DNA from 4 places in the Streptomyces sp. NPDC004732 genome. Region 2 is predicted to be linked to each of the others. Evidence: riboswitches for the same ligand, from Rfam matches in the RefSeq annotation. Region 2 holds a riboswitch; each other region holds the start of a gene.

Region 1 (7,101 bases), on a different contig from region 2:
CCCTGCCCGAGCTGCGGCGCCTGGCCGACGAGCGCGCCGCCGAGTCGGGCCAGGCCGACCCGCACTCGCTCCAGTTCCGGTACGAGGCCGCACAGTGCCTTGAGCAGCTCGGCGAACCGGCGGCCGCGCTCGCCGAGTACCGCTCCCTGCTCCCCTATTACGAGAACCACTACGCGACGGACGACCGCCGCCACTCCCTGGAGATCCGTCGCCGCATCGGCCATCTGCTCCTCGCCCTCGGCGACCGGACCGCCGCCCACGACACGCTGGCGCGGCTGCTGCACGACGCGGAGCGGCTGCACGGGCCGGGGCATCCGTTCCCCGCTGAGGTCATGCGGACCCTGCAGTGGCTCGGACAAGTGCGCGGCTGACGCCCGTACGGCGCGCTGCAGGGTGCCCCAACTCCCGGGAAATCGTTGGTCGAATAGGTGTCGAATGGCTGGCCGGGACGACGGCCACTGCCTACCATCGATCACCGCAAGACTTTGTGCACCGCCGCACAATCTCCACGGGAGGCTTCCTTGCACCGCCGTCGTCGCACAGCGCTCATCCTCTCCGCGGCCGCGATCGCCGCGGCCCCCCTCCTCACCGCCTGCGGCAGCAACGCGCACCCAGGTGCCGCGGCCGTCGTCGGCGGCGACCGCATCACGGTCGCGCAGCTGGAGGGCCGGGTGAACGAGGTGCGGGACGCGCAGCGGTCGGCCATCCCGGACGACGCGCAGTACTCGCAGGCCATCGCCAAGTCCGGCGGCCTCACCCGCAGCACGCTCCACACGATGGTCCTGGACAAGGTCCTGCACCGCGCGGCCACCGACGCCGGGGTGGACGTCACGCGCCGCGACATCCAGACCATGCGGACGGGACTGGAGCAGCAGGCGGGCGGCAAGAAGGCCCTTGAGCAGGGCTGGCTGCAGCAGTACAACGTCGCCCCGGCCCGCCTGGAGGGCAGCCTGCGCACGGAGATCGAGGCGCAGAAGCTCTCGGCGAAGCTGGGCGCGGACATGAACTCGCCGCAGGGCCAGGCGGTCTTCTGGAAGGCCCTGTCGGCCGCGTCGAAGAAGCTCGACATCGACCTGAACCCGCGGTACGGCACGTGGGACGTCGACAAGAACAAGCGCACGGACGCCAAGACGCCGTGGGTGCGCCAGGTCACCGAGGCCGGGGCCGGGTCGGGCGCGGCGGAACAGCCGGCGTAGCAGGGCGGCGAAGGCGTCGCAGGGCCGGGGCGCTGTCAGTGGGCTGGGTTACGTTCGACAGGTGAACCAGACCGAGACCCCGCCCCCGGCCGACTCCGCAGACTCCGCCGACGAGCCCGTCGGCCGCGTCATCCTGCTGACCACCAGCCACCGGGTCGCGCCCGGCCTCCTGTCCTGGCCCGCCTGGCAGGCGCTGCACGACGCCGACGAGGTGCTGTGCGCCGACGCCACGCATCCGCAGCTGCCGTATCTGCGGGAGGCGGGCGTGCGGGTCGAGCAGGCGGAGCCCACCGCGCAGGAGCTGGTCGACGCCTGCGCGGGCGGCCGCACGGTCCTGGTCGTCGCCACGGCCGAGGGCGACCGCCAGCTCACGGACGGCCTGGCCCGGCTCGCGGGTTCGGGCCGCGTCGCCATGCCGGACCTGGAGCTCCTCCCCGCTTCGTACGACTTGCCGGGCGCGCGCCTGCTCGACCTGGTCCAGGTGATGGACCGGATCCGCGAGGAGTGCCCGTGGTCCTCCCAGCAGACCCACAAGGGCCTCGCGAAGTACGCGATCGAGGAGGCGTACGAACTCGTCGAGGCGATCGAGGACGGCGACAGGGAGGAGCTGCGCGAGGAGCTCGGCGACGTCCTGCTCCAGGTCGTCTTCCACGCGAGGATCGCGGAGGAGGCGTCCGGCGAGAGCGGTGACGAGGTGTTCTCCATCGACGACGTCGCGGGCGCCATCGTCGAGAAGCTGATCCACCGCCACCCGCACGTCTTCGGCGACGACTCGGCGCAGACCCCCGAGGACGTACGTGAGCACTGGCTCCGCACGAAGGCGGAGGAGAAGCGGCGCACATCCCTCACCGAGGGCATCCCCCTGGGCCAGCCCGCCCTGGCCCTGGCGGCCAAGCTCTCCTCCCGCGCCCGCACGGCGGGACTCACGGTGCGGCCCCCCACGGGGGAGGGCATCGGCTACGACCTCCTCACCCTGGCCCTGCGGGCCGAGGCGGAGGGCGTGGACCCGGAGGCAGCACTGAGGTCGGCGTCCCGCGCCTACCGCGACGCAATCCTCGCAACGGAGACCGCGGACGAGTAGGGGCCGCCTTCAGCGGCCCGTACAGGGGCGCGGGGAACTGCGCGCCCAGCCACAACGAACCCGCACCCGAAAGGGGACCGGTCAACCCCAGGGGCGCGGGGAACTGCGCGACCAGCCACAAAGCACCCGCACCCCGCGCACGACCGAGGCACCCCCCACCCCCGGATACCGTCGACCTATGCAAGACCAGCCGCCGCCCCCGCCCAAGGCCCAGGGGCCAGACCCCGCCCAGGGACCAGAACTCTTCACCTGGGAGTTCGCCTCCGACCCCTACCCCGCATACGCCTGGCTCCGCACGCACGAGCCCGTACGCAGGCAGCGGCTGCCCAGCGGGGTCGAGGCATGGCTGGTCACCCGGTACGCGGACGCCAAGCAGGCCCTCGCCGACCAGCGGCTCAGCAAGAACCCGGCCCACCACGACGAGCCCGCGCACGCGAAGAGCAAGACCGGGATCCCGGGCGAGCGAAGCGCCAACCTCATGACGCATCTGCTCAACATCGACCCGCCGGACCACACCCGGCTGCGCCGCCTCGTCTCCAAGGCCTTCACGCCACGCCGAGTCGCGGAATTCGCCCCCCGGGTACAGGAGCTGACGGACCAGCTCATCGACACGTTCGTGGCAGAGGGCAGTGCCGACCTCATCCACGAGTTCGCCTTCCCCCTCCCCATCTACGCCATCTGCGACCTGCTCGGCGTCCCCCGCGAGGACCAGGACGACTTCCGCGACTGGGCGGGCATGATGATCCGGCACGGGGGAGGGCCGCGGGGCGGCGTGGCCCGGTCGGTGAAGAAGATGCGGGGCTACCTCGCCGAGCTGATCCACCGGAAGCGCCTGGAGCCGGGCGACGACCTCATCTCCGGTCTCATCAAGGCCTCCGACCACGGCGAGCACCTCACCGAGAACGAGGCCGCAGCCATGGCCTTCATCCTTCTCTTCGCCGGGTTCGAGACCACGGTCAATCTGATCGGCAACGGGCTGTACGCGCTCCTCACCCACCCCGAGCAGCGCGCGCGGTTCCAGCAGGCGCTGGCGGAGGGTGACACCGGGCTCCTGGAGACCGGCATCGAGGAACTGCTCCGTTACGACGGGCCCGTCGAGCTCGCCACGTGGCGGTTCGCGACGGAGGCGCTCACCATCGGCGGGCAGGACATCGCCGCCGGAGACCCCGTCCTCGTCGTGCTCGCCGCCGCCGACCGCGACCCCGCCCGGTTCGAGAATCCAGACACGCTCGACCTTTCCCGGAGTGACAACCAACACCTCGGATACGGGCACGGAATCCACTACTGCCTGGGCGCTCCGCTCGCCCGTCTGGAGGGCCTGACCGCCCTCACGACGCTGCTGCGGCGCCTTCCCGACCTGCAACTCGCGGCGGAACCGGATGATTTGCGGTGGCGTGGCGGGCTGATCATGCGGGGACTGCGCACGCTGCCCGTGAAGTTCACAACCGCACAGACAACGGTGTCCGACTGACGGCCCGTCACGACTGTGATGTTCACGTGATCTCCGCTGCATCGACTTGTGACAAGCGTTCGACTGCGACTACGTTCACGACGACTTGAGCGCCCCCGGCGCTCAAGTCGTCGCTGCAGTCTCGTGAAAGGCACCCGCATGCTCTCCGGCTCTGGTCGTCACCGACGCCCCCGCCAAGCCCCGGCCATCATCGTCGCGGCAGGAGTCACCGGATCAGCCATCGCCATCCCGCTGCTCGGCGCCACGAGCGCGAGCGCCGCCGACACCACGACGTGGGAGAAGCTCGCCGAGTGCGAGAGCGGCGGCGCGTGGAGCGCCAACCCCGGCAGCGGTTACTACGGAGGCCTCCAGCTCTCCCAGGACAACTGGGAGGCGTACGGCGGCCTCGACTACGCGCCGAGCGCCGACCAGGCGAGCCGCTCGCAGCAGATCGCCGTCGCCGAGCAGATCCTCGACGACCAGGGCACCGCCGCCTGGCCGAGCTGCGCCCCGATCGCGGGCCTCACCCAGGACGGCGCCGCTGCCGACGTCGACCCGGGCGCCCCGGTCACGCCGAAGCCCTCCGAGCCGTCCGGCTCGACAGACCCCGACGGCTCTGACGGCTCCAAGGGCGACAAGGACTCGGACAAGGGCTCGGGCAAGGGCTCGGACGACGACTCCGGCAAGGACTCCGACAAGGACTCCGGCAAGGGTAAGGACAAGGGCGAGGAGACCGGTGAGCCCTCGGACTCCGCCGACCCGTCCGACGGCCCGGAGGAGCCCTCCAGCGGCGCCGACGACTCCCGAGACAAGAATCACGACGAGTCCGGCGAAAAGGACCACAAGGACGACAAGGGTGAAGCTGGCGGCAAGGCCGACGGCAAGAAGGACGACTCCGGCAAGTCGGGCGAGGACGACGCCACTTCGCCCACGCCCGAGAAGTCGACCGACCCCGCCGACGAGGCGGACGGCTCCGACGACTCCGCGGGCCGCCACCGCGGCGACCGCGCGGACGAGAGCGAGGGCGCCGACGGCCGCTCCGGACGGCACGCCTCGCGCGGCGAGAACCGCTCCGGCGGAGTCGCCGACGGCGCCTACACGGTGCGCTCCGGAGACAGCCTCTCGGTCATCGCGGACGACCTCGGCGTCGACGGCGGATGGCACGAGCTCTACAGCGAGAACAAGAAGACCGTCGGGGGCGACCCGGACCTCATCCTCCCCGGTCAGAGCCTCGATCTGGGCGAAAAGTAACGGAAGTTGACGAAGAGTCGGGCGGGGGCTTCGCGTCGTATGTCTGGTTTGGCGCAAGTGAGAGATGGGTCTCAGAAGCCCTGATCGTCTTTGAAATTCCGGCGATCGCGTGTCTACGGTCGTCACCGCTCGCCACTGGTGGGCCCCGCCGGTCGGTACGCCGAATCCTGCCAACGGCCGGACGGGAACAGTCGTCGCTTTGAGCGCCGTAGGCAGGAGCGGGGGACCCAAGGTAAGTGCCGGAAACGGCTAGGGGTGAAGCCGCGCTCAAGGAGCGCGGCCGGGCAACCACATCGGCCCGAACCCGACAGCTCACCTCGCAGGCGTCGGTGAGGGGATCAACTCATGCTGCTTTCCGGCAAGGGCAAGCACCGCCGCCCGTCCAAGGCCACCCGTGTCGCCACGCTCGTCGGCGTGACCGGTGCGGCCGTCGCCGCCCCGCTGATGGCGGCCGGTTCGGCCAACGCCGCCACCGGTGCCGAGTGGGACGCCGTCGCCCAGTGCGAGTCCGGCGGCAACTGGTCCATCAACACCGGCAACGGTTACCAGGGCGGCGTGCAGTTCTCGCCGTCCACCTGGGCCGCGTACGGCGGTACGAAGTACGCGCCGACCGCCGACAAGGCCTCCAAGGCCCAGCAGATCGAGATCGCCGAGAAGGTCCTCGCGGGCCAGGGCAAGGGTGCCTGGCCGAGCTGTGGCGTCGGCCTCTCGGGCGCCTCGCCCAGCAGCGGCGGCGGCTCGCAGGAGCAGGCCCCGCAGCAGCAGCAGGCCGCGCCCAAGCCGCAGCAGACGCAGCAGCAGGCCCCGCAGCAGCAGGCCGCGCCGAAGCCGCAGCCCAAGCCGCAGACCGAGACCAAGAAGACCGTCGAGACCCCGACCGGCAAGACGGTCAAGAAGGGCGACGGCGAGTACAAGGTCAAGACGGGCGACACCCTGTCCAAGATCGCCGAGGCCAAGCACGTCAAGGGCGGCTGGCACAAGGTCTACAAGCTCAACGGCGACATCATCGACAACGCCGACATGATCTACCCGGGCCAGCAGCTCCACCTGAGCTGACCCCACCCGGTAGCGGCCGTGCCTCGGCGGACGCACGGCCGTACCCCCGTCCCCACGGGCTCCCCGCCCCGGTGCGCGTATCCCCCGTACGCACCGGGGCGGGGCCATGTCTGCCCCCGCGTCGGCCCTCCGCTGTTCGCTACTAGCGAGTAGAAAACGTGGCCTTACGCCCGGTTTCCAAGGTATTTGGGCCCTCGTCCGTCCCAGGGGACGGGCGGTCGGCTGGCCGAAGGCCCGGAGCCCGTTAGGCTCAGGAGACGCAGGGCCGACGCGGCCCGCGTAAATGCGTCACATCCCAGAAGGAGATGCTCGTGCCGTCCATCGACGTCGTCGTAGCCCGGGAAATCCTGGACTCCCGAGGCAACCCCACGGTCGAGGTCGAGGTCGGCCTCGACGACGGCAGCACCGGTCGTGCCGCCGTTCCGTCCGGTGCCTCCACCGGTGCTTTCGAGGCCATCGAACTCCGTGACGGTGACCCCAACCGTTACATGGGCAAGGGTGTCGAGAAGGCCGTCCTCGCCGTCATCGAGCAGATCGGCCCGGAGCTCGTCGGCTACGACGCCACCGAGCAGCGCCTGATCGACCAGGCCATGTTCGACCTGGACGCCACCGACAACAAGGGCTCGCTCGGCGCCAACGCCATCCTCGGCGTCTCGCTCGCCGTCGCGCACGCCGCCTCCGAGGCCAGCGACCTGCCGCTGTTCCGCTACCTCGGCGGCCCGAACGCGCACCTGCTGCCCGTCCCGATGATGAACATCCTGAACGGCGGGTCGCACGCCGACTCGAACGTCGACATCCAGGAATTCATGATCGCCCCGATCGGCGCGGAGTCCTTCTCCGAGGCCCTTCGCTGGGGCGCCGAGGTCTACCACACCCTCAAGAAGGTGCTGAAGACCAAGGGCCTGTCCACGGGCCTCGGCGACGAGGGCGGCTTCGCCCCGAACCTGGACTCCAACCGCGCCGCGCTCGACCTCATCATCGAGGCCATCAAGCAGGCCGGTTACGTCCCCGGCGAGCAGATCGGCCTCGCGCTCGACGTCGCCGCGTCCGAGTTCTACAAGGACGGC
Region 2 (7,101 bases):
CAACTCCCCCGGCGGCTCGTTCAGCGCGATGACCGCGATCTACGACACGATGCAGTTCGTCAGCTGTGACGTGGAGACGACCTGCCTGGGCCAGGCCGCCTCGACGGCCGCCGTCCTGCTCGCCGCAGGCACGCCGGGCAAGCGGTTCGCGCTGCCCGGCGCGCGCGTCCTGATCCACCAGCCCGCCATCGGCGAACCGGTCCGGGGCCAGGCCTCGGACCTCGCGATCCAGGCCGACGAACTGCTGCGCACACGGCGCCTCCTGGAAGAACTGCTCGCACGCCACACCGGGCAGAGCCAGGAGCGGATCACCGCGGACATCGAGCGGGACAAGATCCTCGACGCCCCGGCCGCCCTGGCGTACGGACTCGTGGACCGGATCATTCCGAGCCGCAAGACCTCGCTCGCCGCCCGGGACCCGAGGTGACCCGCCGATGCTGCCGCCCGAACTGCCGCCGCTGCCCGCGCTGACCCGCGCCGAGGCGGAGCTGATCGACCGCTATCTCGAAGTCGTCGACCTGCTCGGCCGGATCAATCCGGCCCGCGCCGAGCACACCTACGGCGGACTCCGCGCCGCCCAGGCCCTCGTCGGCCGGGCGAGTGCCCTGCGGGACGCGCTCGCCCTCATGCACCAGCGCGGCGAGAGCGAAGTGCACGCGCGGACCCTCGCCCAGGCGCTGCGCGTCCTCGACGGCGAGCGGCGGGCCGGGCGGATCACCGTGCCGCCCCCGCAGAGCGGCTGAGCCCCCGCCGACCCGCCCCGCCCCGCCCCGTCCCGGACACCGTGACGTCCGGGGCCACTTCGAAACGGACCAGTCGGGCTACCTCGGACGGCGTAGGAAGACGTCGTCGTCCGCACCGACGAAAGTTGCGTCGAGCGAGTAGAGCACCGGCGGAATTATGCATTCCGGTGCTGGTCGAACCGTCGTCGGACCACGTGCCAACGCGACGATTTCGGCAGTGTCCACCTGAACAGGTCAGTCGTGAGGAGCCTCACAAAACGCCGTTTCGGCTCGGTTTTTTGGCCCATGTCGGGTCAAGATCCCTTCCGACGACAAGCCCCCGCCACAGCGGCGGGGCGGTCCGGGCGGACGCCGAGTCCTGCCGCCACCCGGATGACCGGTCGACATCTGTGCAACGGCAGGAGTGGAGGACCCAGGTACGACGGGCCCGTCCGGACAGTCCGGACGACGCCCTTGGGGTGAAGCCGCAGAGCACGACGCGGCCGGGCATCTTCGCCTGCCCGAACCCGACAGGTCATCTTTCACAGGCGGCTGACGAAGGGTTGCGCATGACTGCGCTGAATCATGTTCCGTCGCTGCTCAGCAGGACCGGTGCCGCATCGGTCCTCACGCTCGCCGTCGTAGGCGGCACCGTCCTGGCCCCCGGGCTCGCGTCGGAGGCCCAGGCAGCCACTCACGGGACGAAGGCGCTCAAGATCGCGGCGTCCAAGAAGGGCTCCCCGTACGGCTACGGGTCGGCAGGGCCCAACCGGTTCGACTGCTCGGGGCTGACGCTCTACTCGTTCAAGAAGACGGGCAAGAAGCTGCCGCGCACCGCCGCCGCGCAGTACAACAAGACCAAGCACGTCTCCAGGTCCCAGCGGACCCGCGGCGACCTGGTGTTCTTCCACTCCGGCCGGAACGTGTACCACGTCGGGATCTACGCGGGTAACAACCGCATCTGGCACGCCCCCAAGAGGGGGACCGTGGTCCGCCTGGAGAAGATCTGGACCAAGAGCGTCTGGTACGGCAGGGTCCGCTGACCCACCGCGCCCGGTCCGGCGCGCTCCCCGCTCCGTCAGCTGCCGGTGCTTGGAGCGCGCCCTCGGGGACACCCGTGCGGGATGTCCGACGACTTCAGCCCGCGGTCTCCCTCGCTCGACGCGGTGCAGCGCGGCACCTATGCCACGACGCTGCCCCTAGCGCGGAGAGCGGCACCGCTGACGGTGTCGATTCCGATGGCCCGGCCGGGGCACACCCCGGTCAGTGCGTGGCGTCGCGGTCCTTGCGCCGGACCGGTGCGCGCCACGGCAGCGCGATCCACACGGTCTTGCCCCCCTCGTCGGTGGGACTGACCGAGAGCCTGCCGCCGCACTCGGCGGTCAGCCAGCGGATGATCACCATACCCCGGCCGTTGTCCTGCTGGACGGCCGCGGGGAGGCGCTTGGGGTAGCGCGGGTGGCTGTCGGTGACTCCGATCCTCAGGTGCTCGTCTCGTTCGAGTTCGACGTCGACCGTGAAGGTGGGCGACTGGCCCAAGGTGTGCTGCACGGCGTTGGTCGCGAGCTCGGAGACGATCAGTCTGATCGTGTCGGCCACCTCGGCGTCACCGGGCAGGCCCCATTCCACGAGCACGCGCGAGACGTATTTCCGGGCGGCGGGGACCGAGGCAGGATCGCTCGGCAGGGTGACGGAGGCTTCCTGGTGGTCTGCCATGGCGGCGCTGTCCCTTTCCCACCGGGACTGGTCTCCGACCCGCGGCGGATGACTCGAGGACAGTCCCGGACTGGTGCTTCGCGCCAGCCTGCCACTCCTTGGCCGGTCACGGGTGGCGATCCACCGAGATGTGCATATATCTGTCGCTCGAAGCGGTGAACTCTGCTACGGCAGACCGTATTTGGGCGTGGGACCGGTACTTCCTCTAATCTCGCCTACTGCCCCGCCCCGCCGCCGGGATATCCGACGGCTCCGTCCGGAAGGAGACGGGCATGCAGTACGGCCCCGCGGTGCGCCGTCGTCAGCTCGGTGCCGAACTGCGCGCGCTGCGCTTGAACGCCGGACTCACCAGCAGTGAGGCCGCCGCCAGGGCGGGCTGGCACCAGTCCAAGGTGAGCCGGATCGAGACAGGACGCAGCGGTGTGAAGGCCGCCGACGTGCGGCTGCTCCTGGACGTCTACCAGGTCGAGGACCCGCAGCTCAGCGAGCTCCTCATAGCCTTCACGGGCGCCGACGACCCGGGGGCGGGCCGCCACCACTGGTGGAAGGCGTACCGCGATCTGCTGCCTGCCACCTACCGCGACTTCATCAGCCTGGAGTCACAGGCACGCTGGGTGCGCACGCTCGAAACCACCGTGGTGCCGGGCCTGTTGCAGACGCCCGACTACGCGCGGGCGGTGACCCGGGCCGCGCTCGGCGGGCTGCCGGAGAAGCAGGTCGACGCGCTGGTGGAGGTCCGGCTCGCCCGTCAGGACGTGCTGCGCGCGGATCCGCCGCTGCGCCTGAGCGTGGTCATGGACGAGGCGGTGCTGCGGCGGCCGGTGGGCGGGGAGGAGGTGCTCGCCGAGCAGCTGATCCGGTTGCGACAGGCGACCCTCCTGCCTCATGTCCAGCTGCAGGTACTGCCGTTCGCCGCCGGTGAGCATGTAGGTCTGATCGGTTCTTTCGTTATTTTTTCGTTTCCGGACATTGCTGATCTGGATGTGGTTGTTCTCGACCATTTGACGAGTAGCCTCTACCTCGAACGGAAAGAAGACCTCCAGGCGTACTCGGAGGCCTTCACTTCCCTTCAGGTACAAGCGCTCTCACCCGAGGACTCAACGGAATTCATCGCCGGGCTATGTGACGGCGCGTAAGGAGGCACCATGACCGCAATGCCTCGGTACGTACCTTCCAGCACGAGACTTCAAGGTGCGCGGTGGCAGCGCAGCAGCTACAGCAACGGAATGAACAACTGTGTCGAGACCGCCACACTCGACTCGGGTCCGCTGACCGGCCTGTGCGCCGTGCGTGACTCGAAGAACACCGCAGGGCCCGCCCTGCTCATCTCCCCCGGCCCCTGGGAGTCGTTCCTCAACAGCATCCGGTAAGCGGTTTCCGGCCCTTTTAGGGGCCCGGCACGCTACCGGTGTGCACTGCGGCTGATCACCCGTACGGCACCGGCGATCTGTGCGTCGGTCAGATCCGCGCGGGCGGTCAGCCGCAGCCTTGAGATGCCGTCCGGCACCGACGGCGGCCTGAAGCAGCCCACGGCCAGGCCCGCGGCCCGGCAGTCGGCCGCCCACCGCACGGCCCGCTCCGGCGACGGCGCGCGCACGGAGACCACGGCCGCGTCAGGACGCACCGCCGCAAGCCCTTCTGCCGTGAGCTGCCGGTGCAGCTCGGCCGCGACCTCGCGGGCCCGCGCCGCACGTTCGGGCTCGCGGCGCAGCAGCCGCAGGGCCGCGAGCGCGGCGCCGACCGCGGCAGGAGCGAGACCCGTGTCGAAGATGAAGGTGCGGGCCGCGTTCACCAGGTGCTCGATGACCTTGGCGGGGCCGAGCACGGCACCACCCTGGCTGCCGAGGGACTTGGAGAGGGTGAGGGTGGCCACGGTGTCGTCCGACCCCGCGAGCCCCACGGCGTACGGCGCGCCCCGGCCGCCCTCGCCGAGCACCCCGAGTCCGTGGGCGTCGTCGACGATCAGCCCGGCGCCGAACTCCCGGCAGGCGGTGGCGAGTTCCGCGAGCGGCGCCATGTCGCCGTCCACCGAGAACACCGAGTCGGACACCAGCGCGGCGGGCCCGTCGTGGGCGTCCAGCGTCTTGCGCACCGCCTCGGGGTCGGCGTGCGGCACCACCTGGGTCGTCCCGCGTGCGAGACGGCACCCGTCGATCAGCGACGCGTGGTTGCCCGCGTCGGAGACGATGAGCGTGCCGTGCGGGGCGAGCGCGGTGACGGCGGCGAGGTTAGCCGCGTAACCGGAGGAGAAGACGAGGGCCGCCTCGAAGCCGCAGAACTCGGCCAGCTCGCGCTCGAGTTCGGCGTGCAGCTCCGTGGAGCCGGTGACGAGCCGCGAACCGGTGGCCCCGCCGCCCCAGCGCCGGGCCGCGGCCGCCGCACCCTCGGTGACCTCCGGGTGCCGGGTCAGGCCCAGGTAGTCGTTGCCCGCCAGATCGAGGAGGCCGTCCGGGTCCGCGGAGCGCGGGCGCAGGGTGCGGACGAGTCCGGCGTCCGCGCGCAGCCGCGCCTGCTCGTCGAGCCAGCCGAAGGCCGCGCTCGACGCGGTGTCCGGCGCGGTGGACGGGCCCGTCAGGGGGTGGCTGTTTGTAGACATTGCACAGACCTTAGCCGCCGGACCACCTGGCCAGGGTGTGGCAATACCCACACCTCAAACCGTTTCTGTTGTGCGAACTCTCCTTGGCCGGGGAGGCTGCCGTGCGTAAGGATCAGCGCCATGGACCTGCTGAACACGCTGGTGGAAAAGGGGCTTCGGCGCGAGCTGCCGACCCGCGAAGAGGCGCTGGCCGTACTGGCCACCTCCGACGACGATCTCCTGGACGTAGTGGCCGCCGCCGGGAAGGTGCGGCGGCACTGGTTCGGGCGACGGGTGAAACTCAACTATCTGGTCAACCTCAAGTCGGGCCTGTGCCCCGAGGACTGCTCGTACTGTTCGCAGCGCCTCGGCTCCAAGGCCGAGATCCTCAAGTACACCTGGCTGAAGCCCGACGAGGCCTCGCAGGCCGCGGCGGCCGGGGTCGCGGGCGGCGCAAAGCGGGTGTGCCTGGTCGCCAGCGGCCGCGGTCCGACGGACCGGGACGTCGACCGGGTGGCGCAGACCATCGCGGCGGTGAAGGAGCAGAACGAGGGCGTCGAGGTGTGCGCCTGCCTCGGACTCCTCTCGGACGGACAGGCGGAGCGCCTGCGGGGCGCGGGCGCGGACGCGTACAACCACAACCTCAACACGTCGGAAGCGACGTACGCGGACATCACCAAGACGCACACCTACGCCGACCGTGTCGACACCGTCAAGAAGGCGCACGCGGCGGGCCTCTCCGCCTGCTCGGGGCTGATCGCCGGGATGGGCGAGCGCGACGAGGACCTCGTCGACGTCGTCTTCTCGCTGCGCGAACTCGACCCGGACTCGGTGCCGGTGAACTTCCTGATCCCCTTCGAGGGCACCCCGCTGGCCAAGGAGTGGAACCTCACGCCCCAGCGCTGCCTGCGCATCCTCGCGATGGCCCGCTTCGTCTGCCCCGACATCGAGGTGCGCATCGCGGGCGGCCGCGAGGTGCATCTGCGCTCCCTGCAGCCGCTCGCCCTGAACATCGCCAACTCGATCTTCCTGGGCGACTACCTGACCAGCGAGGGCCAGGCGGGCAAGGACGATCTGGCGATGATCGCGGACGCCGGATTCGAGATCGAGGGCACGGACCAGGTGACGCTGCCGGAGCACCGTGTCGACGCCGCGGCCGCCGCCGCGGACGCCGGGGGCTGCGGCTCGCACGGGGGCGGCGGCTGCGGTCCCTGCGGGTCCGGTGAGCCCGCCGCGGAGCCCGTGGCCGAGGCCGTGCCGGATGCCAACGCGGCGCGTACGGACCTGGTGGCGGTACGCCGTCGGGGCGCGGGAACGGATCTGGCCCCCAATGCCTGACCTCTCCACGACGGATCTGCTCTCACTCGACCGGCAGCACGTCTGGCACCCCTACGGGCCGATGCCCGGCCGTCAGGAACCCCTGGTCGTCGAGTCGGCGAGCGGCGTCCGGATGCGTCTGGCGGGCGGCGGGGGCGAGCTGATCGACGGCATGTCGTCCTGGTGGTCGGCGATCCACGGCTACAACCACCCGGTCCTCAACGAGGCGGTGCGCGGCCAGCTGGACCGCGTGAGCCACGTGATGTTCGGCGGGCTCACGCACGAGCCCGCCGTCTCGCTCGCCAAGCGCCTCGTCGACATGACACCCGACGGTCTGGAGCACGTCTTCCTCTCCGACTCGGGTTCCGTCTCGGTCGAGGTCGCGGTCAAGATGTGCCTGCAGCACTGGCGCTCGCTCGGCCGCCCCGAGAAGCAGCGGATGCTGACCTGGCGCGGCGGTTACCACGGCGACACCTGGCAGCCGATGGCCGTGTGCGACCCCGAGGGGGGCATGCACGAGCTGTGGCAGGGCGTCCTGCCGCAGCAGGTGTTCGCGGACGCGCCGCCCAGCGGGTTCGACGCGTACGAGGAGTCGTACGCCGAGCACCTCCATGAGCTGATCGGGCGGCACGCCGACGAGCTGGCCGCGGTGATCGTCGAGCCGGTGGTGCAGGGCGCGGGCGGGATGCGCTTCCACTCCCCCGGCTACCTCCGCGCCCTGCGGGAGGCGTGCGACGCCCATGACGTCCTGCTCGTGTTCGACGAGATCGC
Region 3 (7,101 bases), on a different contig from region 2:
CTTCGGGTCGATCCCCGGACACGACGGCAAGCAGCCGCCGCGCGACGGTTCACTGCCCGAGCGCATCGGCAAGGAACTGCGCGAGGTCATCGAGGAAGAGGTCCCGGCCCGCGCCCTGATGGCCGCCTACCGCCTTCCGGAGGACGGCACGCGCGCGTGCGACGCGGCCGACCTCGCCCTCACCGTCCTCGGCAGCGGCGAGTCCTCCCGGCTCTACAACCGGCTCGTGCGCAGGGACCGCACCGCGGTCGCCGCCGGGTTCGGCCTGCTGCGCCTCGCGGGGGCGCCCTCGCTCGGCTGGCTCGACGTGAAGACGTCGGGCGACGTCGAGGTGCCCGTCATCGAGGCCGCCGTCGACGAGGAGCTCGCCCGCTTCGCCGCGGAGGGCCCCACTCCGGAGGAGATGGAGCGAGCCCAGGCGCAGCTGGAGCGCGAGTGGCTCGACCGGCTCGGCACGGTCGCGGGCCGCGCCGACGAACTGTGCAGGTTCGCGGTCCTGTTCGGCGACCCGCAGCTCGCCCTCACGGCCGTCCAGCGCGTCCTCGACATCACCGCGGAAGAGGTCCAGGAGGTCGCCGGGGCCCGGCTGCGCCCGGACAACCGCGCGGTGCTCGTGTACGAGCCCGTTGATGGGGCCGAGGAGGCCGCAGACGCCGCCGAGGGCGCCGAGGAAGAAGAGGAGGCGGCGAAGTGACCGAGGCCGCGACGATGCAGTTCCACCCCCAGCCCCAGGCCGGTACGGCCAAGCCCTGGGCCTTCCCGGCCCCCGAGCGCGGCACGCTGCCCAACGGCCTCACGGTCCTGCGCTGCAACCGCCCCGGCCAGCAGGTCGTCGCCGTCGAGATCCACCTCGAAGCGCCCCTGGACGCCGAGCCGGAGGGCCTGGACGGCGTCGCCACCATCATGGCGCGGGCCTTCAACGAGGGCACCGACAAGCACTCCGCGGAGGAGTTCGCCGCCGAGCTCGACCGCTGCGGCGCGACCCTCGACGCGCACGCCGACCACCCGGGCGTGCGGGTCTCGCTCGAGGTCCCGGTCTCCCGGCTCCCGAAGGCGCTCGGTCTGCTCGCCGACGCCCTGCGGGCCCCCGCCTTCGCGGACAGCGAGATCGAACGGCTCGTACGCAACCGCCTGGACGAGATCCCGCACGAGGCCGCCAACCCGGCGCGCCGCGCCGCCAAGGAGCTCTCCAGGCAGCTCTTCCCGCCGACCGCGCGCATGTCGCGCCCGCGTCAGGGCACCGAGGAGACGGTCACCGCCATCGACTCGGCGGCGGTGCGTGCCTTCTACGAGAAGTTCGTCCGCCCCGCCACGGCCACCCTGGTCGTGGTCGGCGACCTGGTGGGCACCGACCTGGACGCCGTCCTCGCGGACACCGTCGGCGCCTGGACCGGCTCCGCGGGCGAGTCGCGCCCCGTGCCGCCGGTGATCGCCGACGACCGCGGCCGCGTCGTCATCGTGGACCGCCCCGGAGCGGTCCAGACGCAGCTGCTGATCGGCCGCGTCGGCGCCGACCGGCACGACCGTGTGTGGCCCGCCCAGGTGCTCGGCACGTACTGCCTGGGTGGCACCCTCACCTCCCGCCTGGACCGTGTCCTGCGCGAGGAGAAGGGATACACCTACGGCGTACGGGCGTTCGGCCAGGTGCTGCGCTCCGCCCCGGACGGGACGGGCGCCGCCATGCTCGCCATCAGCGGCTCCGTGGACACCCCGAACACGGGCCCGGCGCTGGACGACCTCTGGAAGGTGCTGCGCACCCTCGCCGCCGAGGGGCTCACCGACGCCGAGCGCGACGTGGCCGTGCAGAACCTGGTGGGCGTGGCCCCGCTCAAGTACGAGATGGCCGCCTCCGTGGCGGCGACGCTCGCCGACCAGGTCGAGCAGAACCTGCCGGACGACTTCCAGGCGCAGCTGTACCGGCAGCTGGCCGCCACCGGCACCGTGGAAGCCACTGCGGCCGTCGTGAACGCCTTCCCGGAGGACCGCCTGGTGACGGTCCTCGTCGGGGACGCCGCGCAGATCGAGGAGCCCGTCAGGGCGCTCGGGATCGGCGAAGTGAGCGTGGTCACCGGCTGAGTGACGGTCGGCGTCGGCACTGAGCCACAGTCAGGACCTAGCGGGACCCCGGTGACCCTTTCGGCCACCGGGGTCCTCATATGTCCGGATTGGTATGGAGGTTGCCTGTCTGCCGTGTGGCGTGCGCTACAAAAGTCGCGTTCTGTTTGTCGATTGAAAGATGCCCCGTTTAGCGTCGACCCGGCTGTTCGTCGCGCAGTACGCCGCATCCGCGGCACCGGACAGTCATCGCCGAGTCCCCGTACGGCGCGAGCCAGGGGAGCCGGGGACCCACATGTCCCCTGGGGTGAATCGGGCACCTTGCCGCGAGGTGAGGGACCCGTAGGAGACCTTCCTGCTCCGAACCCGTCAGCTAACCCGGTAGGCGAGAGGGAAGGAAAGGAACACCCGCCACATGGCGTTCACCCGTGCCACCGGGAAGCACCGTCGTCCGAGTCGCATCACGCGGACCACCGCGAACGTCGCAGGTGTCGCGGCGCTCACCACCACCGGTGTCATCGGAGGCCTTGCCGCCCCCGCGCTCGCCGCCGCCGACGAAGCGGCCGTGGAGCACACCGGACTCACCCAGGCGATATCCGTCGGCGACTCGCTCGCCGAGAGCGTCGACGCGCAGGCCGCCGCGCAGCGCCAGGCCGCCGACGACGCCGCTGCCGCCAAGAAGGCCGAAGAGGCCGCCAAGAAGAAGGCCGCCGAGGAGAAGCGCAAGGCCGAGGCCGAGGCCAAGGCGAAGGCCAAGAAGGAGCGCGAGGCCAAGGAGCGCGCCGCCCGCGAGGCCGAGCGCAAGCGCCTGAACACCTACGTCTCCCCGGTCTCCGGCTCGTACGTCTCCACGGGCTACCAGACCGGCGGCGCCATGTGGTCCTCCGGCAGCCACACGGGTGTCGACTTCCACGCCGCGTCCGGCACCGCGGTCCACGCGGTCGGCTCCGGCACCGTCGTAGAGGCGGGCTGGGGCGGTGCCTACGGCAACAACGTGGTCATCAAGATGAACGACGGCACGTACACCCAGTACGGCCACATGTCGTCCCTCGGCGTCACCGTCGGCCAGACGGTCACCCCGGGCCAGCAGATCGGTCTCTCCGGGTCCACCGGCAACTCCAGTGGCCCGCACCTCCACTTCGAGGCCCGCTCCGGCGAGGAGTACGGCTCCGACATCGACCCGGTCTCGTACCTGCGCTCGCACGGCGTCAAGGTCTGATCCGAAGCGGACGACCGACGCGGTCGACCCGCGCGGATGCCCCCGCAGCACTTCACCGAAAGCCCCGGCTCCTTCCGAGCCGGGGCTTTCGGCGTTCCCCGGCCATCGTTGCCCGCCGCCCGTTCTTGGCCAAAAGATATCCATGGATTTCTGTCCGCCGTCGGAAATTCCGGCGCTCTGCAATAGAGTCACGGAACGAGCGTCGGTCGACCGCGTGTCGCGGGGATTAAGGCGGAGGTCCGGTCATGCGCGTTCCCGCGCACTCGGTATGCACAGCCATTCGGGACGACATAGTCGCCGGTGTATATGAGAGGGGCGGCAGGCTCACCGAGGAACTCCTCGCGCGGCGCTACGGAGTCTCCCGCGTCCCCGTGCGCGAGGCCCTGCGCACGCTGGAGGCCGAGGGCTTCGTCGTCACCCGCAGGCACGCGGGCGCGTGCGTCGCCGAGCCGACGGAACAGGAGGCCGCGGACCTCCTGGAGGTCCGGACGCTGCTGGAGCCGCTCGCCGCGGCACGGGCCGCGCAGCGCCGCACGGACGCACACCTGAAGGTCCTGCGCGGACTCGTCAGGCTGGGCCAGCAGCGCTCCAGGAGCGGCCGAGGGGAGGATCTGCGTTCACTGGGCGGCTGGTTCCACGAGACGCTCACCCAGGCGTCCGGCAGCCCCGGCCTCACGGCGCTGCTCACGCCGCTCCGGCACAAGATCGCCTGGATGTACGTCGTCGAGACCCCGGCGGCACCGGACGAGTCCTGGTCCGAGCATGCGGCGATCGCCGACGCGGTCGCCCGCCGTGACGCGGAACGGGCGAGGGCGCTCACCGCGGCACACGTCGAACGGGCGCGCGCGGCCCACCGATTGCGGCCCGCGCGCCGGGGCGGCCGCGTGAGGGATTCGCAACATGCCGTAAACACGGTGAGTCTCCGGAATTAACGGAGGCGCCGTATACAAAGAGGTGTCGTAAGGGGAGTCGTCTTGCGATCAATTCGCGGCAATTCCGCCCGGCCCCACGGTGTGCACGAAAACGACGTACATGAAAACGATGTGCATGAAAAATCAAGCGCATACGTCAATGGGGTCACCCGGAATTCCGGGTGACCCCATTGACGTAATGCGAGGAACGTGTCCTAGACCGTCTCCGGAAGCTCCTCGAGCCCCTCGGCGACCAGCTTCGCCAGACGGTCGAGGGCGGTGTCGGCACCCTCGGCGTCGGAGGCGAGCACGATCTCTTCGCCGCCCTGGGCGCCCAGTCCGAGCACCGCGAGCATCGAAGCGGCGTTGACCGGGTTGCCGTCGGCCTTGGCGATCGTCACGGGGACGCCGGCGGCCGTGGCCGCGCGGACGAAGATGGAGGCGGGTCGGGCGTGAAGGCCCTCGGCCCAGCCGACGTTGACGCGGCGCTCAGCCATGTGTTGCTGCCCTTCCAGGTGTCTCACACTTGTCTAGACCAGTGTCTCATGCCGTCGCGGGTGCTCTGCCGGACAGAGGTCCCGGCCCCGGCCGCCGTTCGACCTGTCCTAGCCTGCCCCGGCCCGGGCGGCCGCGCGACCCGTACCCTGGGCCCCATGCAGCTCCCGTCGGATCAGCAGGATCGGCACGACTACCCGTCGCACTGGGAAGCCGATGTGGTGCTGCGCGACGGAGGCACCGCCCGCATCAGGCCCATCACGGCCGAGGACGCGGACCGTCTGGTCAGCTTCTACGAACAGGTCTCGGACGAGTCGAAGTACTACCGCTTCTTCGCGCCCTATCCGCGGCTGTCCGCCAAGGACGTGCACCGCTTCACCCACCACGACCTGGTGGACCGGGTGGGACTCGCGGCCACCGTGGGCGGCGAGTTCATCGCCACCGTGCGCTACGACCGCATCGACGAGCGCGGCATGGCCGCCAGTGCGCCCGCCGACGAGGCCGAGGTCGCCTTCCTCGTGCAGGACGCCCACCAGGGCAGGGGGGTCGCCTCCACGCTCCTCGAACACATCGCGGCCGTCGCCAGGGAGCGCGGCATCCGCCGCTTCGCCGCCGAGGTGCTGCCGGCCAACAGCAAGATGATCAAGGTGTTCACGGACGCGGGCTACCAACAGAAGCGCAGCTTCGAGGACGGCGTCGTCCGTCTGGAGTTCGACCTGGAGCCCACCGACCGCTCGCTCGCCGTGCAGCGCGCCCGCGAACAGCGCGCCGAGGGACGGTCCGTGCAGCGGCTCCTCACGCCGGGGTCGGTCGCGGTGATCGGAGTGGGCCGGGCCCCCGGCGGGGTGGGCCGCAGCGTGCTGAGCAACCTCCAGGAGTCCGGTTTCACCGGGCGCCTGTACGCGGTGAACAGTGCCTTCGATGAGTACGACGACGAGGGCGAGGGCGCCGACATCGACGGCGTGCCCGCGCACCGCTCGGTCGCGGCCATCGCGGAGCCCGTGGACCTCGCAGTGATCGCCGTGCCCGCCGACCGCGTCCCACAGGCCGTCGCCGAGTGCGGGGAGCGCGGGGTGCGCGGCCTCGTGGTGCTGTCCGCCGGGTACGGGGAGAGCGGCGACGAGGGGCGCGAGCGGCAGCGTGAACTGGTGCGCCAAGCCCGGTCCTACGGCATGCGCATCATCGGGCCCAACGCCTTCGGCGTCATCAACACCTCTCCGGAGACGCGGCTCAACGCCTCGCTCGCCCCGCAGTCCCCCGCGCGGGGGCGGATCGGGCTGTTCACCCAGTCCGGCGCGATCGGCATCGCCCTGCTGTCCGGCCTGCACCGGCGGGGCGCGGGACTGTCCACGTTCGTCGGATCGGGCAACCGCGCGGACGTGTCCGGCAACGACCTCCTCCAGTACTGGTTCGAGGACCCGGACACCGACGTCACGCTGATGTACCTGGAGACGATCGGCAACCCGCGCAAGTTCACCCGCCTCGCACGGCGTTCGGCCACGGCCAAGCCGCTGGTCGTCGTCCAGGGCGCCCGGCACAGCGGCATCACGCCGACCGGCCACGCCGTGCAGGCGACCAGGCTGCCGCACGCGACGGTCTCGGCGCTGCTGCGGCAGGCGGGCGTCATCCGCGTCGACACCGTCACGGAGATGGTCGACGCAGGGCTGCTGCTCGCGGGGCAGCCGCTGCCGTCCGGGCCCCGGGTGGGCATCCTCGGGAACTCCGAGTCCCTCGGCCTCCTCACGTACGACGCGTGTGTCGCCGACGGGCTGCGGCCGCAGCGGCCGCGCGACCTCACGACCGGGGCCACCCCGGCGGACTTCCGCACCGCGCTCGCCGAGGCGCTGTCGGACGGCAGCTGCGACGCGGTGATCGTCAACGCCATCCCGTGGGTGGGGGAGGACGGCGCAACGACCGACCCCGAGTCGCTGGCCACGGAGCTGCGGGCCGCGGCGGCGGGGTGCCCGGCGAAGCCGGTGGCCGTGGTGCACGTGGAGCTGGGCGGCCTCGCCGAGGCACTGGCCGCCGCGACCAGCACGGGGCCCGACGCTCCCCTCCCGCCGACGGCCACCGATCCGACGCCCGCCACGGAGCCGCGTACGGTCCCTGAGCCGCCGAGTGCCCCCGACCCGACCACTGCTCCCGACCCGACCACAGCCCCCGAGCAGTACCGCATCCCCGCCTACCCGGCCGCCGAGCGAGCCGTACGTGCCCTCTCCGAAGCGGTCAAGTACGCGCAGTGGCGGCGTGAGGCCGCCGAGCCGGGGCGGGTGCACGAGTACGACGACATCGACGAGAGCGGCGCCGCGGGGCGCATCGAGGAGCTTCTCGCCGAGGACGGCGACCCGCGCGGTCTCACCCTCGCCCCGGCCGACGCCCACGAGCTGCTCGGGCGCTACGGCATCCGCGTACGACAGGCCC
Region 4 (7,101 bases), on a different contig from region 2:
TCGCATCACGAGCGGCGGATCCGTAGCTTCCAGCCCCGGCGCAGCCGGGTCACCACCAGTCAGGGTGACGCCCTGCTGCGGCTCTGGCCCCAGTGGGGGCTGGACATCGACGGGCTGCACACCCTCGACCTCGCCGAGCTGTTCGGCGACGAGCAGGGCCCGCGCCCCGGTCTGCCCGTCGTCCTGGAGATCGGCTTCGGCATGGGCGAGGCCACCGCGAAGATGGCCGCCGCCGACCCGGACACCGGCATCCTCGCCGTCGACGTGCACACGCCCGGCCAGGGCAACCTCCTCGGCCTCGCCGAGCGCGCCGGTCTGACCAACGTCCGCGTGGCCAACGGGGACGCGATCATCCTGCTCCGGGAGATGCTGCCCGCCGAGTCGCTCGACGGGCTGCGCGTCTACTTCCCCGACCCCTGGCCCAAGGCCCGGCACCACAAGCGCCGTCTCATCCAGCCCGAGTTCCTGACGCTGGCCGCGCCCTCCCTCAAGCCCGGCGCGATCCTGCACTGCGCGACGGACTGGGAGGAGTACGCCGAGCAGATGCTCGAGGTGCTCACCGCGCACCCCGACTTCGAGAACACCCGGCCCGACGGCGGGTACGCCCCGCGCCCCGACTTCCGCCCCCGCACCCGCTTCGAGGGCCAGGGCCTGGACAAGGGCCACGTCGTCCACGACCTGCTGTTCCGCCGCGTTCCCGGCGAAGCCGCCCCCGCGCAGGACTGAGGCACCGTCGCGGCCACCCCCATCCCTCGTTAGGGTCGACGACGTGGCCACCGGTTCTCCGTATCCGATACCCCCCGAGGCACCCGCCCCGAGGGAGCTCCGCCGTGTCCGCTGGTGGCAGCGGCGCGCGATACGCGTGGCCGCGCTCGTCACGCTGCTCGCCCTCTCCGGCCTGGTGATCCTCGCCCTGGTGCGGGAGCAGACCGGCACCGAGGGCTTCCTCGTCGGGCTCGGCCTCGCGACCGTGCCCGTGCCGCTGCTCGTCGCCGCGTTCCGCTGGCTGGACCGGGTGGCACCGGGCCCCTGGCGGAACCTGCTCTTCTCCTTCTCCTGGGGAGCCTGCGCCGCCGCACTCGTCGCGATCGTGGCGAACAGCTTCGCGATCCGCTGGATAGCCACCGCCACCGCCGACCCCGGCAGCGCGGACACCCTCGGCGCCACCGTCATCGCCCCGATCGTCGAGGAGAGCGCGAAGGCCGCGGCCGTGCTCCTCGTCTTCCTCTTCCGCAGACGCGACTTCACGGGAATCGTCGACGGCGTCGTCATAGCGGGGGTGACCGCGACCGGGTTCGCGTTCACCGAGAACATCCTCTATCTGGGCAACGCCTTCGTCACCGACCAGCTCAGCCGCGAGAGCGGCCTCGCCTCCGTGACGGCCGCGACCTTCTTCGTACGCGTCGTCATGTCGCCCTTCGCGCATCCGCTGTTCACGGTCCTGACCGGCATCGGCTTCGGCATCGCCGCGCTCTCCGCCGAGCGGCAGCTCCTGCGCCGTGTGCTGCTCCCGCTCGGCGGGCTGCTGCTCGCGATGGGCATGCACGCGCTGTGGAACGGCTCCGCGGTCTTCGGTCAGTTCGGCTTCTTCACCGTGTACGCCCTCTTCATGCTCCCGGCGTTCGGCCTGCTGACCTGGCTGGCCATCTGGACCCGGCAGCGCGAGCTGCGCACGATCCGCGAAGAGCTGCCCGTGTATGCGGCGGCGGGCTGGCTCACCCCGGCCGAGCCGTTCGCGCTCGGCTCGATGCGCGCCCGCTCACTGGCCCGCGACTACGCCTCGTACACCTGGGGCAAGCCCGCGGCCCGCACGGTCGCGGAGTACCAGACGTACGCGACGTCGCTCGCGTTCCTGCGCCACCGGGGCCGCCGCGGCCGGGCCGGGGCCGACTTCGTCGTACGCGAACGGGAGCTCCTCGAAAAGCTCTGGGAGCGCCGCGAACCGGCCCGCCCCGCCCTCGCGTACGCGGCGCAGGCGACAGCGCCGGTGCCGGTCGCGCTCCCGATGCCGTACGGAGCGTATGGCGGCTATGGGGGGTATGGGAGCTATGGGGGGTACGGCCATCCGGCGCCGCCCCTCCCCTACGGGCAGCCGCAGGCCTACCCGGCCTACGGCTACCCGACGGCGTACCACAACCCCTACCGCCCCTAGGGCCTAGGCAGAGGCCGTGTTCAGCGCCGAGAGGTCGGCGTCCGTCAGCTCCAGGTCGGCCACCGCGAGCAGCGCGGGCAGCTGCTCCACCGTGCGCGCGGAAGCGATCGGCGCGGCCACGGTGGGCTGGGCCGCGAGCCAGGCCAGTGCCACGGTCGGCACCTGTGCGCCGTGGGCCTGCGCGATCTCGTCGAGAGCGGTGAGGACGCGGTCGCCCCGCTCGGTCCCCACGTACGCCTCGACGCGCGAGTACCGCGCGCTCTCGACGTGTGCGCCCGCGCGGTACTTGCCGGTGAGGAAACCGGCGGCGAGCCCGAAGTAGGGGACGGCCGCGAGGCCGGAGCGCGAGGCGACCTCCTGGAGGGGGCCCTCGTAGGTGTCGCGGGAGACGAGGTTGTAGTGCGGCTGCAGCGCGACGTAGCGCGCGAGGCCCTCGCGGTCGGAGAGGTCGAGGGACTCCTGGAGCCGCTCGGGGGAGATGTTGGAGGCGGCGATGGCGCGCACCTTGCCCGCCTGCACCAGCTCGTCGAGCGCGCCGATGATCTCCTCCACGGGCACCGACGTGTCGTCGAAGTGCGTGTAGTAGAGGTCGATGTAGTCGGTGCCGAGGCGTTGCAGGGACGCGTCGGCGGCCCTCTTGATGGTGTCGGCGGACAGGCCCTTGTATGCGGGGTGCGCGCCGACCTTGGTGGCCACGACGACGTCCGAGCGGTTGCCGCGCTCGGCCAGCCACTCGCCGATGAGGGTCTCGGACTCGCCGCCCTTGTTGCCGTCGATCCAGGCCGTGTACGCGTCGGCGGTGTCGATGAAGTTGCCGCCCGCCGCGGTGTAGGCGTCGAGGACGGCGAAGGACGCCGCCCGGTCCGCGGTCCAGCCGAAGACGTTGCCGCCCAGGGAGAGCGGGAAGACTTCGAGGTCGGATGAGCCGAGTGGGCGAAGAGGAGTCATACGCTCCTCAACGCCCCCGCCCCGGACGGAATTCCGTGCAGGGCACACCGGAATCAGGGCTGAGGAATCAGGGGTTGAGGAATCAGGGGTTGAGAAATCAGGGGTTGAGGCCCTTGCCCTGCAGCCAGCCGAGCGGGTCGATCCCGGTGCCGTCGGCCGTGTGGACCTCCATGTGGAGGTGCGGGCCCGTGACGTTGCCGGTCGCGCCGACGCGGCCGATGACGTCGCCCGTGGAGACCTTCTGCCCGGCGCTGACGTTGAGCGAGGACTGGTGGCAGTACCAGATCTCCGTGCCGTCCTCGAGTTCGAGCACGGTGCGGTAGCCGTACGCACCCGCCCAGCCGGCCTCCTTGACGGTGCCGGTGTGCACGGCCTTGAGCGGGGTGCCCGTGGGCGCCGCGAAGTCCAGGCCGGTGTGGTGGCCGGAGGACCACATGGATCCGGCGTCACCGAAGTGCGAGGTGAGGGTGTACGAGGAGGTGGGGATGACGTAGCTCTTGGCGAGCTTGGCCAGGCGCGCGGCCTCGGCCTTGGCCTTCCTTGCCTCCTCCTCCTTCTTCTTCTTGGCGGCCGCCTTGGCGTCCGCCTCCTTCTCGGCGGCCTTGCGCTGCGCGTCCGCCTCTTCGCCCGCCTTCTTGGCGGCGGCGTCCTCGGCAGCGGCCCGCACGGCGGTGTCCGCCTGGTCCTGCTGGTTCTCGGCCTGCTGCATGATGCGGGCGCGCAGGGCCTCGCCCGCATGGGTGTTGCCCTGCTCGGCGTCGGCGGCGCTGACGCCGGCGGCGGTGAGCGGGGCCGCGGCGGCCGCGGTGGTCGTGGTGTCCGACGTGTCGTCGCCGGATATCAGGGAACCCACGCCCGGCAGGGACTTGGCCTCGGGCAGCGAGTCCGTGACGACGCCGAGGTCGGGCATCGATATGGAGACCGGCGGCTTGCCGTCCTGCGCGGTGGCGATGCCGCCCGCGCCGACGGCGGCGATGACGCCCACGCCGAGCACGGTGGAGCTGCGGGCGAGCCCGCCGCCGCTCTTCTTGTGCACACGGTGCCTGCCGCGGACGGGACGGACGGACTCCTCGGTGGGGTTCCACTCTTCGAAGGAGCCCTCGTCGTACGAGCCGAAGTCGTCGTCATTCGGTACGTACACGGCTTGGGGGGCAGGCCGGTTGGACGCCACTGGGGCGCACTCCTTTCCTTCCTTCTCGCCTACCGGGTTAGCTGACGGGTTCGGAGCAGGAAGGTCTCCTACGAACAGCTGGCACGGATGCACAGCTGCCCGATTCACCCCATGTTGGTGGTTCCCCGGCTCCCTTTCGGGATTAGGCGCGTGCGCGCGGAGCCGACTCGAGTGACGGCTGGGACGACCGCGCTGCGTTATCGAACGTTAATAGACAGCGGGTCGGTATTCCAAGCCGTTCCGGTTGATCGTTAACGCTCTTCGGCCGTACGTACCGGGACACGAGGGTGTGGAACGGGGCGAGTTGACCCCATCTCTTTAAACACCGGAGCTTCACATTCCCTTGACAGTGCGTCAGATGTTATGCGGAGCGGTGTACTTCAGTTACCGGCCGTAACGTCGGTCGTGACGTCCGGATCCCCGGCGGCGGGACGCCGCACCGCGAGCAGCGCCATGTCGTCCGTCATCCCGCCCCCGGTGTGCCGCCGCACCTCCCCCGCGAGCGCGGCGAGGAGCGCGTGCGGACCGCCGCGGCCCGGGAAGATCCGCCCGCCGAGCCGGGTCGCGGGATCGTAGAACTCCCCCGTCACGTCACGCGCCTCCGAGAGGCCGTCCGTGTAGAAGAGCAGCAGCGCGCCGGGCGGCAGCTCCGCCTCGTCCGCACGGTCCGGCCAGGCCCCCAGATCGCCCATGCCGAGCGGCAGCGCGGGTTCGGTCGCCGACAGGACGCAGAGCCGCCCGTCGCCGCGCAGCAGCAGCGGCGGCGGGTGCCCGCGGTTGATGAGCCGCACGGAGCCCTCGCCGTGCCGGATCTCGGCGAGGACGGCGGTGGTGAACCCCTCGAACGCGTCGAGCCCCTCGCGCCGGGTGCCCTCGCGCGCGAGCGCCCGCTCCAGGCGCTGCGCGACCGCCTCCAGGGTGGCCTCCTGCTCGGCGGCCTCCCGGAAGGCTCCGATGACGACGGCGACGGCCGCGACCGCGCCCATGCCCTTGCCCCGTACGTCGCCGACGATGAGCCGTACGCCGTGCGGGGTGTCCTGCACCGCGTACAGATCGCCCCCGATGAACGCGTCGGCCTGCGCGGCCTCGTACCGCGCCGCGATGTCGAGCCCCCCGATGCGCGGGTCCGGCGTGGGCAGCACGGCGCGCTGGGTGGCCTCCGAGATGGAGCGGGCGATGGCCAGCCGGTCGTTGCTGCGGCGCACGACGCGGTTGATGACGATCGCGAGGGCGGCGACGGTCACCACGGTGACCACCTCGGTGACGGCCTCGACATGGCTGTTGACGGTGCTGCCGTAGTGCAGGAGGAGGACGGCACAGGTGGCTGCCGCGCCGGTCAGGACGGTGTTGAGCCGCGAGTAGAAGGGGGCGGCGATCAGCGGGGCGGCCGTGAAGAGGGGGGCCGCGGTGAACTCCGACGGGGTCGCCGAGTCGTACACGACGCCGACGACGAGGAGCAGGAGCGGCAGGGCGCGGACGAAGGCCCGCTCGGGCCCGGTGGCCCCACTGGCCCCGCTCTCATCGGGTCCTCCTCGCTGCCCCACCGCTTGTCTCCCGCCGAGTCCGCACCCATCACCGCGCTGCATTCAGGGTTCCCGCAGCGGCGGGCGGGTGCGACCTGGTGTGGGCCGACCGGGTGAGCGGCGAGCGGTCCGCGCGGGAGGATCCGGGCGGAAAACACCGATGGCCCGGAACCATGATTCATGGTTCCGGGCCATCGGCCTTCAGTAGCGGGGACAGGATTTGAACCTGCGACCTCTGGGTTATGAGCCCAGCGAGCTACCGAGCTGCTCCACCCCGCGTCGGTGAACACAACTCTACGCCATCCGAAGGGGTGCGTCGAACCACTTAGGCGTTGCCCGCGTGCGTGAGGGTCTCCCAGGCCACGAAGAGGCCGTCGGTCCCTTCGGGCCGCCGCTGCTCCGTGTACTTCTCGGTCTGCGGCATGTCCAGCTTCAGCCGCCCCCGCAGATGGTTCAGGCCGACCTCCGTGTCGGGCCCCATGTCGCGCTCCACCTTGCCGCCGCACAGCCACTCCGGCGCCTTCGCGCCCAGCTGGTACTTGGAGTGGAACTCGAAGGCGGCCCGCAGCCGGTCCTTGACCTCGCCGTACAGGTCGACGCCCTGGTGCCAGGCGGTCTCCGCCATGTGCGAGGTGGCGGCGAGCGAGTAGCTGGCGTGCTTGAAGTTGCGGCAGGTCTCCTGGGAGAGCCCGTCGGCGTACGTGCCCTGCCCGAACCAGTACTTCTTGAGCTCGGCGGCGGTGTTGATGTCGCTGCCCGCCGGGGAGACGGGCAGCTTCCCGTCCGACTTCAGATAGAAGTACGCGGGCACCCGCGTCCTGAAGTGCTGCACCGCCTTCTCGAACGTGGCGTGGTCGTCGAGGAAGACGGCCATGCTCATGGTGGCGTCGGCCATCACCAGGTCCCAGTTGCCGTTGCGCTCGACGGACCCTTCCTTGACCTGGGGCAGGTAGGCGTTGCGCAGCATCCGTTCGAAGCGCAGGAGCTGCCCGTCGGGCCAGCCGTCGTACGTGTAGCGCACGGCCTCGGCGGCCCGCGCCCAGGACGAGGCGGCCCAGCCGGTCTGCAGCCCGGCGTTCTCCTCGGTGTGCCCGGTGATCACCTTCGACCAGGCGTCCATGATCTGCACGGCCTTCTCGGCGTGCGCGCGCTCGCCGGTGACGTTCCAGAGCAGGGCGTGCGTGTACGCGGCCAGCGCGTCCTCACGCTCCTCCACGCACCCCCGGCCGGGGCGGGTGTCGGGCGGACACTCCACGACGGCGTACGGCCTCGCCGTGTAGTCGTCGGCCGCGTACTTGCTGGCCCGC

Evidence for each region. Region 2 has a riboswitch for cyclic di-AMP ahead of ABZV77_RS09170 (C40 family peptidase). Riboswitches for the same ligand answer to the same signal wherever they lie in the genome.
Region 1: it holds a riboswitch for cyclic di-AMP, as region 2 does, so the genes downstream of both, ABZV77_RS29335 (transglycosylase family protein) here and ABZV77_RS09170 (C40 family peptidase) in region 2, are expected to answer to the same signal.
Region 3: it holds a riboswitch for cyclic di-AMP, as region 2 does, so the genes downstream of both, ABZV77_RS03780 (M23 family metallopeptidase) here and ABZV77_RS09170 (C40 family peptidase) in region 2, are expected to answer to the same signal.
Region 4: it holds a riboswitch for cyclic di-AMP, as region 2 does, so the genes downstream of both, ABZV77_RS40380 (M23 family metallopeptidase) here and ABZV77_RS09170 (C40 family peptidase) in region 2, are expected to answer to the same signal.

Annotation. Positions count from the first base shown of each region.
Region 1 is NZ_JBEXJR010000010.1:119,354-126,454, reverse strand. It holds gene ABZV77_RS29360 (protein kinase) at 1-371, shown strand, start outside; gene ABZV77_RS29355 (SurA N-terminal domain-containing protein) at 522-1,196, shown strand; gene ABZV77_RS29350 (nucleoside triphosphate pyrophosphohydrolase) at 1,258-2,277, shown strand; gene ABZV77_RS29345 (cytochrome P450) at 2,456-3,748, shown strand; gene ABZV77_RS29340 (transglycosylase family protein) at 3,887-4,978, shown strand; cyclic di-AMP (ydaO/yuaA leader) riboswitch at 5,173-5,319, shown strand; gene ABZV77_RS29335 (transglycosylase family protein) at 5,324-6,034, shown strand; gene eno (phosphopyruvate hydratase) at 6,340-7,101, shown strand, end outside.
Region 2 is NZ_JBEXJR010000003.1:5,180-12,280, forward strand. It holds gene ABZV77_RS09160 (ATP-dependent Clp protease proteolytic subunit) at 1-427, shown strand, start outside; gene ABZV77_RS09165 (hypothetical protein) at 435-743, shown strand; cyclic di-AMP (ydaO/yuaA leader) riboswitch at 1,112-1,288, shown strand; gene ABZV77_RS09170 (C40 family peptidase) at 1,292-1,765, shown strand; gene ABZV77_RS09175 (ATP-binding protein) at 1,986-2,438, opposite strand; gene ABZV77_RS09180 (helix-turn-helix transcriptional regulator) at 2,711-3,574, shown strand; gene ABZV77_RS09185 (DUF397 domain-containing protein) at 3,584-3,808, shown strand; gene ABZV77_RS09190 (8-amino-7-oxononanoate synthase) at 3,841-5,034, opposite strand; gene bioB (biotin synthase BioB) at 5,155-6,351, shown strand; gene ABZV77_RS09200 (adenosylmethionine--8-amino-7-oxononanoate transaminase) at 6,344-7,101, shown strand, end outside.
Region 3 is NZ_JBEXJR010000001.1:918,605-925,705, reverse strand. It holds gene ABZV77_RS03790 (pitrilysin family protein) at 1-694, shown strand, start outside; gene ABZV77_RS03785 (pitrilysin family protein) at 691-2,076, shown strand; cyclic di-AMP (ydaO/yuaA leader) riboswitch at 2,296-2,458, shown strand; gene ABZV77_RS03780 (M23 family metallopeptidase) at 2,471-3,274, shown strand; gene ABZV77_RS03775 (GntR family transcriptional regulator) at 3,520-4,206, shown strand; gene ABZV77_RS03770 (HPr family phosphocarrier protein) at 4,401-4,682, opposite strand; gene ABZV77_RS03765 (GNAT family N-acetyltransferase) at 4,839-7,101, shown strand, end outside.
Region 4 is NZ_JBEXJR010000023.1:6,880-13,980, forward strand. It holds gene trmB (tRNA (guanosine(46)-N7)-methyltransferase TrmB) at 1-726, shown strand, start outside; gene ABZV77_RS40370 (PrsW family intramembrane metalloprotease) at 794-2,152, shown strand; gene ABZV77_RS40375 (aldo/keto reductase) at 2,156-3,100, opposite strand; gene ABZV77_RS40380 (M23 family metallopeptidase) at 3,198-4,271, opposite strand; cyclic di-AMP (ydaO/yuaA leader) riboswitch at 4,283-4,430, opposite strand; gene ABZV77_RS40385 (PP2C family protein-serine/threonine phosphatase) at 4,652-5,815, opposite strand; tRNA gene ABZV77_RS40390 (tRNA-Met) at 6,000-6,073, opposite strand; gene ABZV77_RS40395 (alginate lyase family protein) at 6,120-7,101, opposite strand, start outside.